DNA from 3 places in the Psychrobacillus sp. FSL K6-1464 genome. Region 3 is predicted to be linked to each of the others. Evidence: predicted binding sites of a transcription regulator. Region 3 holds the regulator's gene; each other region holds the start of a gene.
The links. Region 3 encodes CtsR, which represses protease genes until heat stress. Its sites were predicted from a motif close to ATGGTCAATAAAGGTCAAACA; they were not measured.

Region 1 (4,411 bases), 2.6 Mb from region 3:
GTATATTTTTAGTTTTTGTTGAAATTACTTTTTCATCGGTCAATAAAGTACCATCTAAATCTAACACGATTAAATGTGGTTTCATAAAAAAAACTCCCTTCTATCTTACTTTAAAGTGTATCGTTTTCAATGAATAACGTCAAAATGTAAAATCAGTCTCTTTGAACTCTTAAGATTACTTTGGTAGAATAATGATAGAAGAAAGGCGGGATAGCAATGATAGTTACTACCGAGGCATGGGGAAACATTCCGTTATTACATATTTTTAAAGAAGAAACAAAAAAGGATGCTTCAATTGTCATCTTTTTACACGGATTTGAAAGTGGAAAAGAGCATAACCTACATTACGCTTACCAACTTGTACAACAAGGCTGTCGCGTCATTTTACCAGATGCACATCTACATGGAGAACGAGATGAAGAATTAGATGAAGTAGAAATAAGTCTTCGTTTTTGGGAAATTGTTTTAACTTCTATCGAAGAAGTTGGGCATATTAAGCTTGAGTTAGAAAAACGAGGCTATTTCACAGGTCAAAAAATTGGTATAGGTGGAACGTCAATGGGTGGTATTACTACTCTAGGTTGTTTAACTGTCTATCCATGGATTGACGCTGCTGCTATTATGATGGGTACGCCTGGTTATGTAGAACTTGCGAAAGGACAAATTGCTTCCGTTGAACAAAAAGGATTCAAAGTACCATTGAATGCGGTTGAACGAAAAAATATGTTCGACACATTAGCTACTTTTGACGCATCAAACTATCCTGATAATCTTATTGAAACGCCATTATTCTTCTGGCATGGAGAAAAGGATCCTGTAGTACCATATGAACCAACTGCCCAATTTATCGCTTCGCTTAGAAAGCGATATGATAAAAAGAATATAGTCTTGATGAACGAGAAGTCAGCGGGACATGCAGTATCACGAAAAGGATTGCTAGCTTCTATGCAGTGGCTTGCGGATAGTTTGGCATAAACTGTTGAGTTTGATATGATTGATATATAGCCTGTTAAGCGGGATAAAATAGAGGAGGTTTTCAATATGAGTCAAGATGAAGAACAAGACATGAAGGATAGTATGATGGCCGCTCTGGAAAATGTTATCGACCCTGAACTAGGCATAGATATTGTCAATTTAGGTTTAGTATATGATGTGCAGTTAGCAGATGAAGATATTGCAAAAGTTACCATGACATTAACATCAATCGGTTGTCCAATGGGTCCACAGATTGTAGATCAAGTAAAAACAGCACTTAGTGAACTACCTGAAGTAAAAGGAACAGATGTGAATGTAGTCTTCAATCCACCATGGTCTAAAGACAATATGTCCCGCTACGCTAAAATAGCACTAGGAATTAGATAATAAAATACATCGAGTAAAAAGTCGAATCATAGTAGATTCGACTTTTTATTATGAAGCTCCACAATAGTGCCCTGAGTTAAACACGATTCCACCTAAGTTTCACCTTCCAAAATCCAAACAAAAAAGCCGCTGAATTAGCTCAGCAGCTAGTCAATTCGACAAATATGCAATGGACAGTTATCACACTCAACTTCTGTGCGTAAAAAAGGTAGATTATGAATTGTAATCATACCATTATCTAACGATAGAACCCTTTTTTTCTTTAAGTCATTTAAAATCCGATTTACAACTTCTCTGCTAGTAGCACAAAAGTTGGCCAACTCTTGATTGGTCAATGCGCGATCTATTAGTATACCACCATCCTCTTGTTTTACCCCATATGTATTTGTTAATCGAATTAATGTGGACAATAACGCACCTTTTTTCCCATGGAGCAATAAATCTCTTAAGCGAGTTTCGTTTTTTAAATTATGCACTTGTAGGATTTGAAGCCATTCTTTCATAAGAGTAGAATCATCCGATAAGTATTTTTCCAATGTAGAACGAGATAATACTAATAAGTGGGTAGGTTCTATTGCATTTGCCGAAACGGAATGATACAAAACTTCGCAAAAAATAGAAGTTTCTCCTATAATCGTATTATTTCCAGTAATTCTCAAAGTTAATATTTTTCCGCTTTCTGTATCCTTACTTATGCGAATGGTACCTGTTTTTACAAGAAAAACATCTTCTGACCTTTCACCTTCTAAAAAAATGGATTGATCTTTATCTACTTTTAAGTTGACTCCATATTGTTCGAATAGTGCATGTATACCTTGTGAATTGGAACTTTGTTCATTCATAATTATTACTTCCTTTCCGATATTCACATTTGTTTTCATATGTGCACTTTCATATATAATAGCATATTTAGGTAATTTACTTAACCAAATATCATGCCATATTTCTTTACAAAGGTTATAGGGAAAACGTATACTTATATTAGTCAAAGAAGGTCAAACTATTTCGCGAGGAGAGGTTTGTAAAATGCAAATGAAACAGCAAGATGAAAAAAGTCCTTTAGAAACGTACGGTAGAAATCTAGTAAATGCAGTCAAAGAGGGGAAAATGGATCCTGTTATTGGGCGTGATCAGGAAATAAGGGATGTTATTCGAATCCTATCGAGAAAAACAAAAAATAATCCTGTATTAATAGGCGAACCAGGGGTAGGGAAAACGGCCATTGTAGAAGGACTAGCCCAGCGAATTGTACGTAAGGATGTACCAGAAGGCTTGAAAGAGAAACAGATTTTTGAGCTTGATATGAGTTCGTTAATCGCTGGTGCAAAATATCGCGGAGAATTTGAAGAACGCCTTCAAGCCGTTTTAAAGCAAGTGAAAGATAGCGAAGGACAAATTATTTTATTCATCGATGAAATTCATACGATAGTTGGCGCAGGGAAATCTGATGGTGCAATGGATGCCGGTAATATGTTGAAACCAATGTTAGCGCGCGGGGAATTGCATTGTATTGGAGCTACAACACTCGATGAATATCGAATGTATATTGAGAAGGACCCAGCACTTGAAAGACGCTTCCAACAAGTAATGGTCAGAGAACCTTCTATAGAAGATACAGTTTCCATTTTACGCGGACTGAAAGAACGCTATGAACTACATCACGGGGTGCGAATCCATGACCGAGCAATTGTAGCAGCGGCAGAGCTTTCAAATCGCTATATAACAGAACGGTTTTTGCCAGACAAAGCAATCGATTTAGTTGATGAGGCTTGCGCGATGATTCGGACAGAAATCGATTCAATGCCGCAGGAACTCGACGAAGTTACAAGAAAAATGATGCAGCTTCAAATTGAAGAACAAGCGTTAATGAAAGAAAAGGATGCCGCAAGTCAAAAAAGACTAGAGCAATTGCGTAAGGATTTAAAAGAATTAGAGACTTCAACAAGTGAAATGCGAACAAAATGGCAGCTAGAAAAAGAGGCTATTCGAGTAATTCAACAAAAACGAGAAGTACTGGATCTCTATCGCCGAGAATTAGAAGAGGCGGAAAATCAATACGATTTAAACTTAGCAGCAGAGCTTCGCCATGGTAAAATTCCCACACTAGAAAAAGAGCTTCAAGTGTATGAAAACCAAGTAAATGAAGATACAGAAACTCGTCTATTACGAGAAGAGGTAACAGCAGACGAAATTGCCTCTATTGTTTCAAGATGGACTGGTATTCCTGTAACAAAGCTGGTAGAGGGAGAAAGAGAAAAGCTTTTACGCTTGAATGAAACATTAGGAGAGCGAGTAGTTGGACAAGATCAAGCTGTCCAGTTAGTGACAGAGGCGGTTTGGCGTGCAAGAGCAGGTATTAAAGATCCTCATAAACCAATTGGATCTTTCTTATTTTTAGGACCTACGGGAGTTGGTAAAACGGAACTTGCTAAATCATTAGCGGCAAATTTATTTGACTCTGAGGAGCATTTTATACGTATTGATATGTCGGAATATATGGAAAAGCACAGTGTTTCTCGTTTGGTTGGAGCACCTCCAGGATATATCGGGTATGAAGAAGGCGGTCAATTAACAGAGGCTGTTCGTAGAAATCCGTATTCAGTCGTGTTGCTCGATGAAATAGAAAAAGCACATCCAGATGTCGCAAATATTTTATTGCAATTGATGGATGATGGACGAATAACAGATAGCCAAGGTAGAATTGTAAACTTTACAAATACAATTGTCATCTTAACTTCTAATATTGGCTCAGGGTACTTAGCAAATACAACTGGGGAAGTATCGGAACAAGATGAAAGCCTTGTGATGAGTGCATTACGTGAACATTTTAAACCAGAATTATTAAATCGCTTAGATGATATTATTATGTTCCATTCCTTAACCACGCATCATTTCATTAAGATTACAGAAAAATATGTGAAACAACTTCAAAGTCGTTTGCATGAACAAGAAATTGAGTTGCAAGTAGATGATTCAGTGATACAGTGGATTGTTGAGGAAGGTACAGATGCAGCTTTTGGTGCAAGACCATTGAAAAGATATATTCAAC
Region 2 (4,411 bases), 910 kb from region 3:
ATTTCTTGTTCTTGCTCTTCTGTTAGAACGTCATAGAAGTCTTGCACATATAATTCACCTGGTAAAGGCTTCGGATAATTAGATTCTGCAAAAGTTAATAATGGAAAGAGGAATGTAAGGAGAAGTGCAAATGTGATAGCATATGCACTTTTCTTCATCACTCTCCATCTCCTTCAAAATCGACTACGGGCGCTTCTTCCGCTCCCTCAGCTGATTTAAAGTATTCTTTCTCATCGAAGCCAAACATAGACGCTACGATACTTCCAGGCATCCGTTTTACTTTTTTATTGTAATCCGAAACAACTGTATTATAATCTTGTCTTGCTACAGAAAGTCTGTTTTCTGTACCTGAAAGTTCATCCATTAATTGTCTAAAGTTTGCATCAGCCTTTAGTTCTGGGTAATTCTCCACAACAACTAATAATCGGCTCAAAGCACCTGATAATTCATCATTTGCCTCAGCTTGTTCCTCAGGTGAACCCGCTCCTGCCAATCTTGATCGTGCATCTGCGATATTTCCAAGCACTTCTTCTTCATGTGCTGCAAAACCTTTAACGGTACTAACTAAGTTCGGTATTAAATCCATTCTACGTTGCAGTTGGTTTTCAACTTGCGCATACGCATTATTTACGTTTTCTTCTTTGTCTACAAATCCGTTATAACTTCCCATAAATATCCCTGCGATTATCGCAATAATTACAACGACTATAATAATGGGCACTAATAATTTTTTCAACTCGCTCACCTCTTCAATAATTATAGTATTATTGTACCTTTAATTCGAAAATACAAAACCTATTATCATTTACGGACCAAATATATATAAGTTTCATCTTATCCTTATATAGAAGTAACTAGATGGGATGACTTTTCCGTTTCGCCAGTAAACATATTTTAGATATAAATCAGCTTAGCTAACCATTTTCATACTATATTTACATATTTTTAGTACTTCATTGTTTAGGTAATTTATTCAGTGGTAATGATTAATAAATGAAATCTTTCTTTTCATTCAAAAAAACGAGGTGATTGGATGAGTAATTCACTACCGCAAAATGCCGTTAATACATTAGAACAACTTCAAGGTAAATTTCCTGGTTATCGACGTGCCCATGCAAAAGGCGAATTTTATGAAGCCACTTTTATTCCAAACGGAAATGCGATTCCATATACGACGGCACCCCATCTTCAACAAGAACCAGTAGCTGCTACCGTTCGTTTTTCCAATAGTCCACCAGACCCCTCTGCAGCAGATTTTTTATCTCCAGCTAAAGGAATGGCTATCCATTTCCATCAGCCAGATGGTTCTATTAGTCATCAAGTGTGTACAACAGTTCCAATGTTCGTCACAAAAGACCCTAAAACCTTTATAGATATGCTGAAAATTTTAGGCTCTCATAAAACGGGTATTCACTCCGTAGATTTAGGTTTAGGAGTGGCTAAGCTTCTGACAACCTTTCCAGAGCATAAGAATACATTGCTCACTCTTAAGGAACAGCTAAAGCAACCTCCGATTAGCTATGCGGCTTTAAACTACTACCCTATTCATGCATTCTATTTAGTTAATGCTGAAGGTAAAAGACAATCTATAAAATACGAATGGCATCCTTTAAAAGATGAAAAATCCCCTTCTATCTTGGACAACATTCATTTGTCTAAGAATTATTTACACGAGGACTTAGAGAAGCGAGTCGAAAAAGGCTCTGTCGGATTTGAGCTCTATATTCGAATAGGGGAAGATACAGATCCTACCGATGACCCTACCGATAAATGGCCATCTGATAGGCAAAAGATATTAGTAGGGCGTTTAACAATAAATAAAAAAGTACTCCCTACTGAAAGTCTATTGTTTGACCCTACAATAGTGGGAGAAGGTATCGACCTTTCCGAAGATCCGATTCTTCATTTTAGACATGATGCTTATGCAGTTTCCTTTGGTAGAAGAAATAAAGAGGACGAAAAAACACCCTAAACAATACAAACCCAAGTATTTTTAAACTAATAAAAACCCTCCGTTTATATAGAAAATAAACGGAGGATTGAAATATCTTATGTATAACTATGTTGAAATAATATGCCCTCGGCGAGGATCGAACTCACATTACAAGCTTCGGAGGCTTGTGTGTTATCCATTACACTACAAGGGCAAGCGACTTATCTATTATACAAATAGAAGGCATATAATTCAAGCAAACATTTCAAAGCTTAACATTTGACCTTCCTTGACCATTATGTGTATGATAAAGTTACAACTGAGGGAACTTTTCTCAGTAACTAAATAATTTAACCCACCTTTGAAGGAGGAAATCAGGATGAATTTAATTCCTACTGTTATTGAACAAACTAATCGTGGAGAGCGTGCATATGACATCTACTCTCGATTATTAAAAGACCGTATCATTATGCTTGGAAGTGCTATTGATGACAACGTTTCAAACTCAATCGTTGCACAATTATTATTCCTAGAAGCAGAAGATCCAGAAAAAGATATCTCTATCTACATCAATAGCCCAGGCGGAAGTATTACAGCTGGTATGGCAATTTATGATACAATGCAGTTCATCAAACCTGATGTACAAACAATTTGTATCGGTATGGCTGCTTCTATGGGAGCATTCCTACTTACTGCTGGAACAAAAGGGAAACGTTATGCGCTTCCTAACGCAGAAGTAATGATTCACCAACCACTTGGTGGAGCACAAGGGCAAGCAACTGAAATCGAAATTGCTGCAAAACGCATTTTACATTTACGCGATAAGTTGAACAAAATTATTTCTGAACGTACTGGTCAACCAATCGAAGTCATTGCAAAAGACACAGATCGTGATAACTTCATGACTGCAGAACGTGCTAAAGAATATGGCTTAATCGATCATATTATCGATCGTAGCGAAATGAAAAAAGCATAAACTATCCACTAAAATCCTAAAGGAATTTATTCCTTTGGGATTTTTTTAAAGAGAATTTTCTCACTTCAATAAAAAATCAACTTCTCTTATCAGCTCATGATTATTTTTTATGCTATATCCTCTACTACTTTTGTGAGGAAATACAATTACATTTTCCTCAACAAATATATAAATATGGTCATTCGGATTTGATGTTGACACTATCCTATATTCTGCCTTAAGCGGATCAAACGATTTCTCCATTATTGATAGTTTCTGCCCTTTTAGTAATGCTTTCATTGCTTGCTGCTTTTCTAATGATGTATTGGTTCTTGTAAAATTCGTCTTATTTATTTCCTCTATCCTTAAAATAGTATTACTACTAAAAAACTCATCAGTTAATGCATTTTCTATTAGGGTACTTTTGGATAATTGAATACTTGCTAAAACGATTAAGCATAAAAAGAATCCTAAGATGAAATTCTTTTTCATACAGTCACCACCTATCTTATTCACTAAGATATCGTTAAATAGTTATGGAGCAACTACTTTCCTAACTTCTTGAGTTTTATAATGCCTTATTTTCCTCAAAAAAAATAGCCCTTTCGTCTAAATGACTAATGAGGCCGTTCGTTTTTATGATTCACTCGAGATGAAGTTAGCTAAAGCTTCTACTGCTTCCTCTGCATCGGAACCGTCTGCACTTAAGCCTACTTTTGTTCCTTTGCTGATCGCTAAACTCATAATTCCCATAATACTTTTTGCATTCACTTTTTTAGTATCTTTTTCTAAATAGACATCTGCAATATAACGATTTGCTTCTTGTACAAAAAGTGCAGCCTGCCTTGCTTGAAGTCCTGAAGATAATTTTACTTCCACCTGCTGTTCTGCCATAGTCTACTCCCCATTTCTTAAATTGTCTCTCCATTACGAAGCGCATTTGCTATTTCATCTATTTTTCGCAATCGGTGATTAACACCTGATTTACTCACATCGCCTGAGGAAACCATCTCACCTAGTTCTTTAAGTGTAACATCTTGATACTCTACACGTAACCTAGCTATTTCACGAAGTTTTTCAGGTAACCGATCTAATCCGATAGAATTTTCGATAAAACGTATATTGTCCACTTGGCGAATGGCTGCACTAATTGTTTTATTCAGATTGGCCGTTTCGCAATTTACTAGTCGGTTAACACTATTTCGCATATCTCGAATTATTCGAACGTCTTCAAATTTTAGTAATGCTCTATGAGCTCCTGCAATACTTAAAAAATCAGATATCTTTTCTGCTTCTTTTAAATAGGCGACAAACCCTTTTTTTCGTTCAATTGTTTTCGCATTTAGTTCATATCCGTTCATCAAATCTACTAGTGCATCACTATGTGTTTTATAGGAAGAATAAATCTCTAAATGATAAGAAGAAGTTTCCGGATTATTTACTGATCCTCCTGCTAAAAAGGCACCTCTAAGATAAGCACGCTTACAGCAATTTTTTGAGACAAGATCTTTGGAGATAGAATA
Region 3 (4,411 bases):
TATTATCGAAAGTACATGCCCAATTTGCATCTTCTGTGGATCAGATTCCGAAGAGGTCTGCAGAGGAAGCGGTGGCTTTAGGGGAAAATTATTTAGATTTACCATATCTATGGGGGGGCATGTCTCCATATGGCTATGATTGTTCGGGTTTTTCGTACAATATGTTGAAGGCTTGTGGTTATATAATTCCTCGAGATGCAAGTGACCAGGCTAAATCGGGAGAAGAAATTTCTATCCAAGACCCTTCGCTTTGGAAAAAAGGGGATTTACTATTTTTTGCGAATGATGAAGGGACGGGAACGGTAAGGCATGTTGGGTTCTATTATGGGGATGGCCAACTATTGCATTCGCATTCAACGGGGAAAACAGTAGAAATTTTAAGGCTAGCAGGATCTGTGTTAGAAAAGGAGATTTGTGCAGTTAGAAGATATGCCGTTTAGGGGGGATTTAAATGACGGAAAAAGTTCTATTGTCTGTTCAAGATTTGAAGCGCCATTTTGACATTGGACATGGGGAGACGTTGAAGGCTGTTGATGGGATAAGTTTTGATATCTTCAAAGGGGAGACATTTGGTCTAGTGGGTGAATCTGGTTGTGGTAAATCCACAGCAGGCCGAACTATTTTAGGATTGTACAATAGAACAGAGGGAAAAGTTCTGTTTGAAAATGAAAATGTGCATGAGATGACTGACAAAGAAAGAAGAGGTTACTTGAAAAAGATGCAAATGATCTTTCAGGATCCGTATGCATCTTTAAATCCACGTTCCACTGTGTTTGAAATTATTGCTGAACCGATGGAAATACATAAACTATACAAAAAGGAAGAGTTAAAGTCTAGAGTGTATGAATTACTAGAGGATGTGGGCTTGAACAGAGACCATGCTAATCGATATCCTCATGAATTTTCAGGAGGTCAGCGTCAACGTATTGGCATAGCTCGAGCGCTTGCATTAGATCCTGAGTTTATCATTGCGGATGAGCCTATTTCAGCTTTGGATGTGTCAGTTCAAGCTCAAGTAGTGAAGCTGCTCCAACGACTACAAAAGGAAAAAAATCTAACCTATTTGTTTATCGCACATGATTTATCGATGGTCAAGTACATCTCTGACCGAATAGGGGTCATGTACCTAGGGCATATGGTAGAAATGACCACTAGTAGTCAGTTGTATGAAAATCCACTACACCCGTACACACAGGCTTTGTTATCTGCGATTCCCATTCCAGATCCTGACATAGAGGAGTCACGAGAACGTATTCTTTTGCATGGAGAGCTTCCGAGCCCGATTAATCCACCTTCAGGTTGTGTATTCCGTACGAGATGTGCACATGCTATGTCCATTTGTACGGAAAAAAAGCCAAATTGGAAGGAACAGGAACCAGGTCATTTTGTAGGATGTCATCTTTATAATTAATAATGATACCCATATTACAAATACGTACCTTGCATAATTTATATTGACAAAATGCTAATACTTGTAGTATTCTGAAAATAACGAAAAGAAAGGAGTGAGGCATCATGGCAAATGAATATACGTATCCACGAATCTGTAAGTTTATGATGTCCCACTCCGTATGTCTCTAACCAGATATATGCTTCTTTACTAATGACCGGGGAACCATGGCTGCAGATTCGTGCAGTCATGGTTTTTTATTGTTTAGCTTATAGCTCTATTAATGTGGCTTGGGCATTATTCATACGGAAATTAGGGGGAAATTGAATTGAATTTAATCGAACAATATGGTTGGAATAATAATTGGGAAGAAAAAATGACAGGTAGTGGAACTGCAGGTCGCGTACTACTGGAACATAAAAATTTATATAGAGTTATGACCAATGAAGGAGAGCTACTATGCTCACTTTCTGGGAAATTTAAATTTGGGAATGATAGAGAAGCATTTCCGGCAGTTGGAGACTGGGTAGTGCTCGATCGGATGCCTGGTGAGGAAAAGGGGATAATCCATGAAGTACTTCCTCGCAGTTCACAGTTCTCTAGGAAAATGGCTGGATTGACGACGGAAATTCAACTAATTGCGGTAAACGTTGATTTTGTATTTCTAGTGATGTCGCTTAATCATGACTTCAATGTTCGTAGATTAGAGAGATATCTATTGGCAGCATGGGATTCAGGGGCGACCCCCATCGTTGTATTAACGAAAAAAGATGCTTGTGAAGACCTAGAATATTATATGAAAGAAGTAGAGGCTATTGCATTTGGTGTGGATATATTTGCAGTGAGTAGTGTGACCGGCGAAGGTATCGATCGATTAGGAAGTCTATTATCCTCTCATAAAACAGGTGCACTTTTAGGTTCTTCCGGAGTTGGGAAATCATCCTTGATAAACGCCTTGTCAGGTGTAGAAGTAATGACTGTCAATCATATAAGAGAAGATGATAGTAAAGGGCGCCATACAACCACTCATAGAGAGTTGACGCTGTTACCTGAAGGTGGCTTACTAATTGATACACCTGGGATGAGAGAGTTTCAACTTTGGGATACAAGTGATGGGGTGAGTGCTAGTTTTCAGGATATCGAAGACCTAGCATTAGATTGCCGTTTCCGTGATTGTCAGCATGTAAAAGAGCCTGGTTGTGCAATTCGGGAGGCTATTGATAATGGTACTCTTAAACAAGAACGATACAAGAGTTATGTAAAACTGATGCGAGAGCTTGCGCATATCGACCGCAAAAGCGATGCTGCAGCCAAAAAAGCAGAAACGAATAAATGGAAGCAAGTTACGAAGTCTCAACGAAATAATTATAAAAAGAAAATTTAATTTAGCTGTAGCTATAGAAGGTTCAATTAGTCATTCTAGAAAGATAAAAAAGATTTTTTGAATAGGAATAGTCATAATAATATATCCTAAACTACAAACAATGGTTTGTAGTTTTTTCTTGTTTTTAAGTGCAAATCGTATCAATTGCACATACAAAAAATTCTCGTTATAATATAGTCAAAGTTAGTCAAAGTCAGTTTGTGAGAAGAGGTGAGAAGATGAAAAATATATCTGACATAATTGAAGGGTATTTGAAGGCTATTATAGAAGAAGGAAGTAAGGAACAAATCGAAATTAAGCGAAGTGAAATCGCGGAGAAGTTTCAGTGTGTTCCATCTCAAATAAATTATGTAATCAATACACGATTTACCCAAGATCGCGGATACTTAGTAGAAAGTAAACGAGGTGGAGGGGGATATATTCGAATCCTCCGCGTTCGAGCTCATACAAAAGCTGATCTAATAGAGCATATTATACAAACACTAGAAAATGGGGCTTCAGAATCGGTCACGGAAGATATTGTTTTTCGATTGATCGATGAAGATGTTATTACTAAACGTGAAGCAAAACTCATTTTAGCAGCTTTAAATAGAACGACTCTGGTGATTCCATTACCTGCCAGAGATGAACTAAGGTCTCGTATTTTATGCGCCATGTTATTAACATTAAAATATGAAAAAAGTGAAAAATGAACGGGGTGTGTTAAAGGTGATTTGTGAAAATTGTAAACAAAGACCGGCGAAAGTAACGGTTACCCAAGTGCATAATGGTGAACATCTTGAAAGACATTATTGTGAAGTCTGTGCAAATAGCCTCCACCCGTTTTACGTTGAGTACAAACAAGATCCACTATCTTTACATCAACTATTATCGAACTGGTTTAGTCAAACAGAACAACAACCAATGCAACAAAAACAACAAAAAAATATAATTGTATGCGATGAATGTGGTTGGTCGATCCAGCGTTTTTTAGATGAAGGAAAATTTGGTTGTGCGAATTGTTATAACAGTTTTCGCCCTCAGTTACCGAATGTATTTAAGCGACTTCATAATGGAAACACGAAGCATACCGGGAAGGCTCCAGGTGCACTAGGAGAGAAGATTGCTTTAAAGAAACGTATAGAAGCCATTCGCTCTCAAATGAAAGATGCTATTGCCACGGAAAGTTTTGAGGAAGCCGCAAAGTTGAGAGATGAAGCCAGAGATTTGGAAAGTCAACTTTCAACAGGAGGAGGTGACCAAACGAATGTCAATTGAACACTTTTTAGATAACTCCATTTCTAGTTGGATGGCTGGTGTTGGACAGCATTCAGATATCGTGATGAGTACAAGAATACGCTTAGCTAGAAATCTGAATGGCTATCGTTTTCCTTTAGCATTTACAGAAGACGAGGCGCATAAAATTGACCAATCTGTATCTGCCACTTTGTTAGATGCAAGTGACGAATTAGATATGCAATTTTCTTCCATTCATATAAAGGATGTATCGGAACTAAGTCGCCAAGTGTTAGTAGAGAAACATTTAATCAGTCCAAAGCTCGCTAACTCGCCTATGACTGGCTCGGTTTTATTATCAAATGATGAATCGGTTAGTGTAATGGTCAATGAAGAGGATCATATTCGTATACAATGTCTTT

Region 1: MKX39_RS04750 (ATP-dependent Clp protease ATP-binding subunit) is a predicted target of CtsR. The motif match lies at 2,344-2,364, and genes of this name have one in related genera.
Region 2: clpP (ATP-dependent Clp endopeptidase proteolytic subunit ClpP) is a predicted target of CtsR. The motif match lies at 2,210-2,230, and genes of this name have one in related genera.

The regions. Positions count from the first base shown of each region.
Region 1 covers NZ_JBBOOP010000001.1:1,000,615-1,005,025, forward strand. The annotation lists gene MKX39_RS04730 (Cof-type HAD-IIB family hydrolase) at 1-85, opposite strand, end outside; gene MKX39_RS04735 (prolyl oligopeptidase family serine peptidase) at 217-975, shown strand; gene MKX39_RS04740 (metal-sulfur cluster assembly factor) at 1,042-1,362, shown strand; gene MKX39_RS04745 (Crp/Fnr family transcriptional regulator) at 1,509-2,204, opposite strand; gene MKX39_RS04750 (ATP-dependent Clp protease ATP-binding subunit) at 2,389-4,411, shown strand, end outside.
Region 2 covers NZ_JBBOOP010000001.1:2,731,938-2,736,348, forward strand. The annotation lists gene MKX39_RS13825 (TPM domain-containing protein) at 1-158, opposite strand, end outside; gene MKX39_RS13830 (LemA family protein) at 158-736, opposite strand; gene MKX39_RS13835 (catalase) at 1,034-1,972, shown strand; tRNA gene MKX39_RS13840 (tRNA-Arg) at 2,076-2,147, opposite strand; gene clpP (ATP-dependent Clp endopeptidase proteolytic subunit ClpP) at 2,313-2,909, shown strand; gene MKX39_RS13850 (hypothetical protein) at 2,970-3,380, opposite strand; gene MKX39_RS13855 (HPr family phosphocarrier protein) at 3,525-3,782, opposite strand; gene whiA (DNA-binding protein WhiA) at 3,800-4,411, opposite strand, start outside.
Region 3 covers NZ_JBBOOP010000001.1:3,639,282-3,643,692, reverse strand. The annotation lists gene MKX39_RS18825 (C40 family peptidase) at 1-440, shown strand, start outside; gene MKX39_RS18820 (ABC transporter ATP-binding protein) at 452-1,411, shown strand; gene rsgA (ribosome small subunit-dependent GTPase A) at 1,719-2,774, shown strand; gene MKX39_RS18810 (CtsR family transcriptional regulator) at 2,993-3,466, shown strand; gene MKX39_RS18805 (UvrB/UvrC motif-containing protein) at 3,483-4,031, shown strand; gene MKX39_RS18800 (protein arginine kinase) at 4,021-4,411, shown strand, end outside.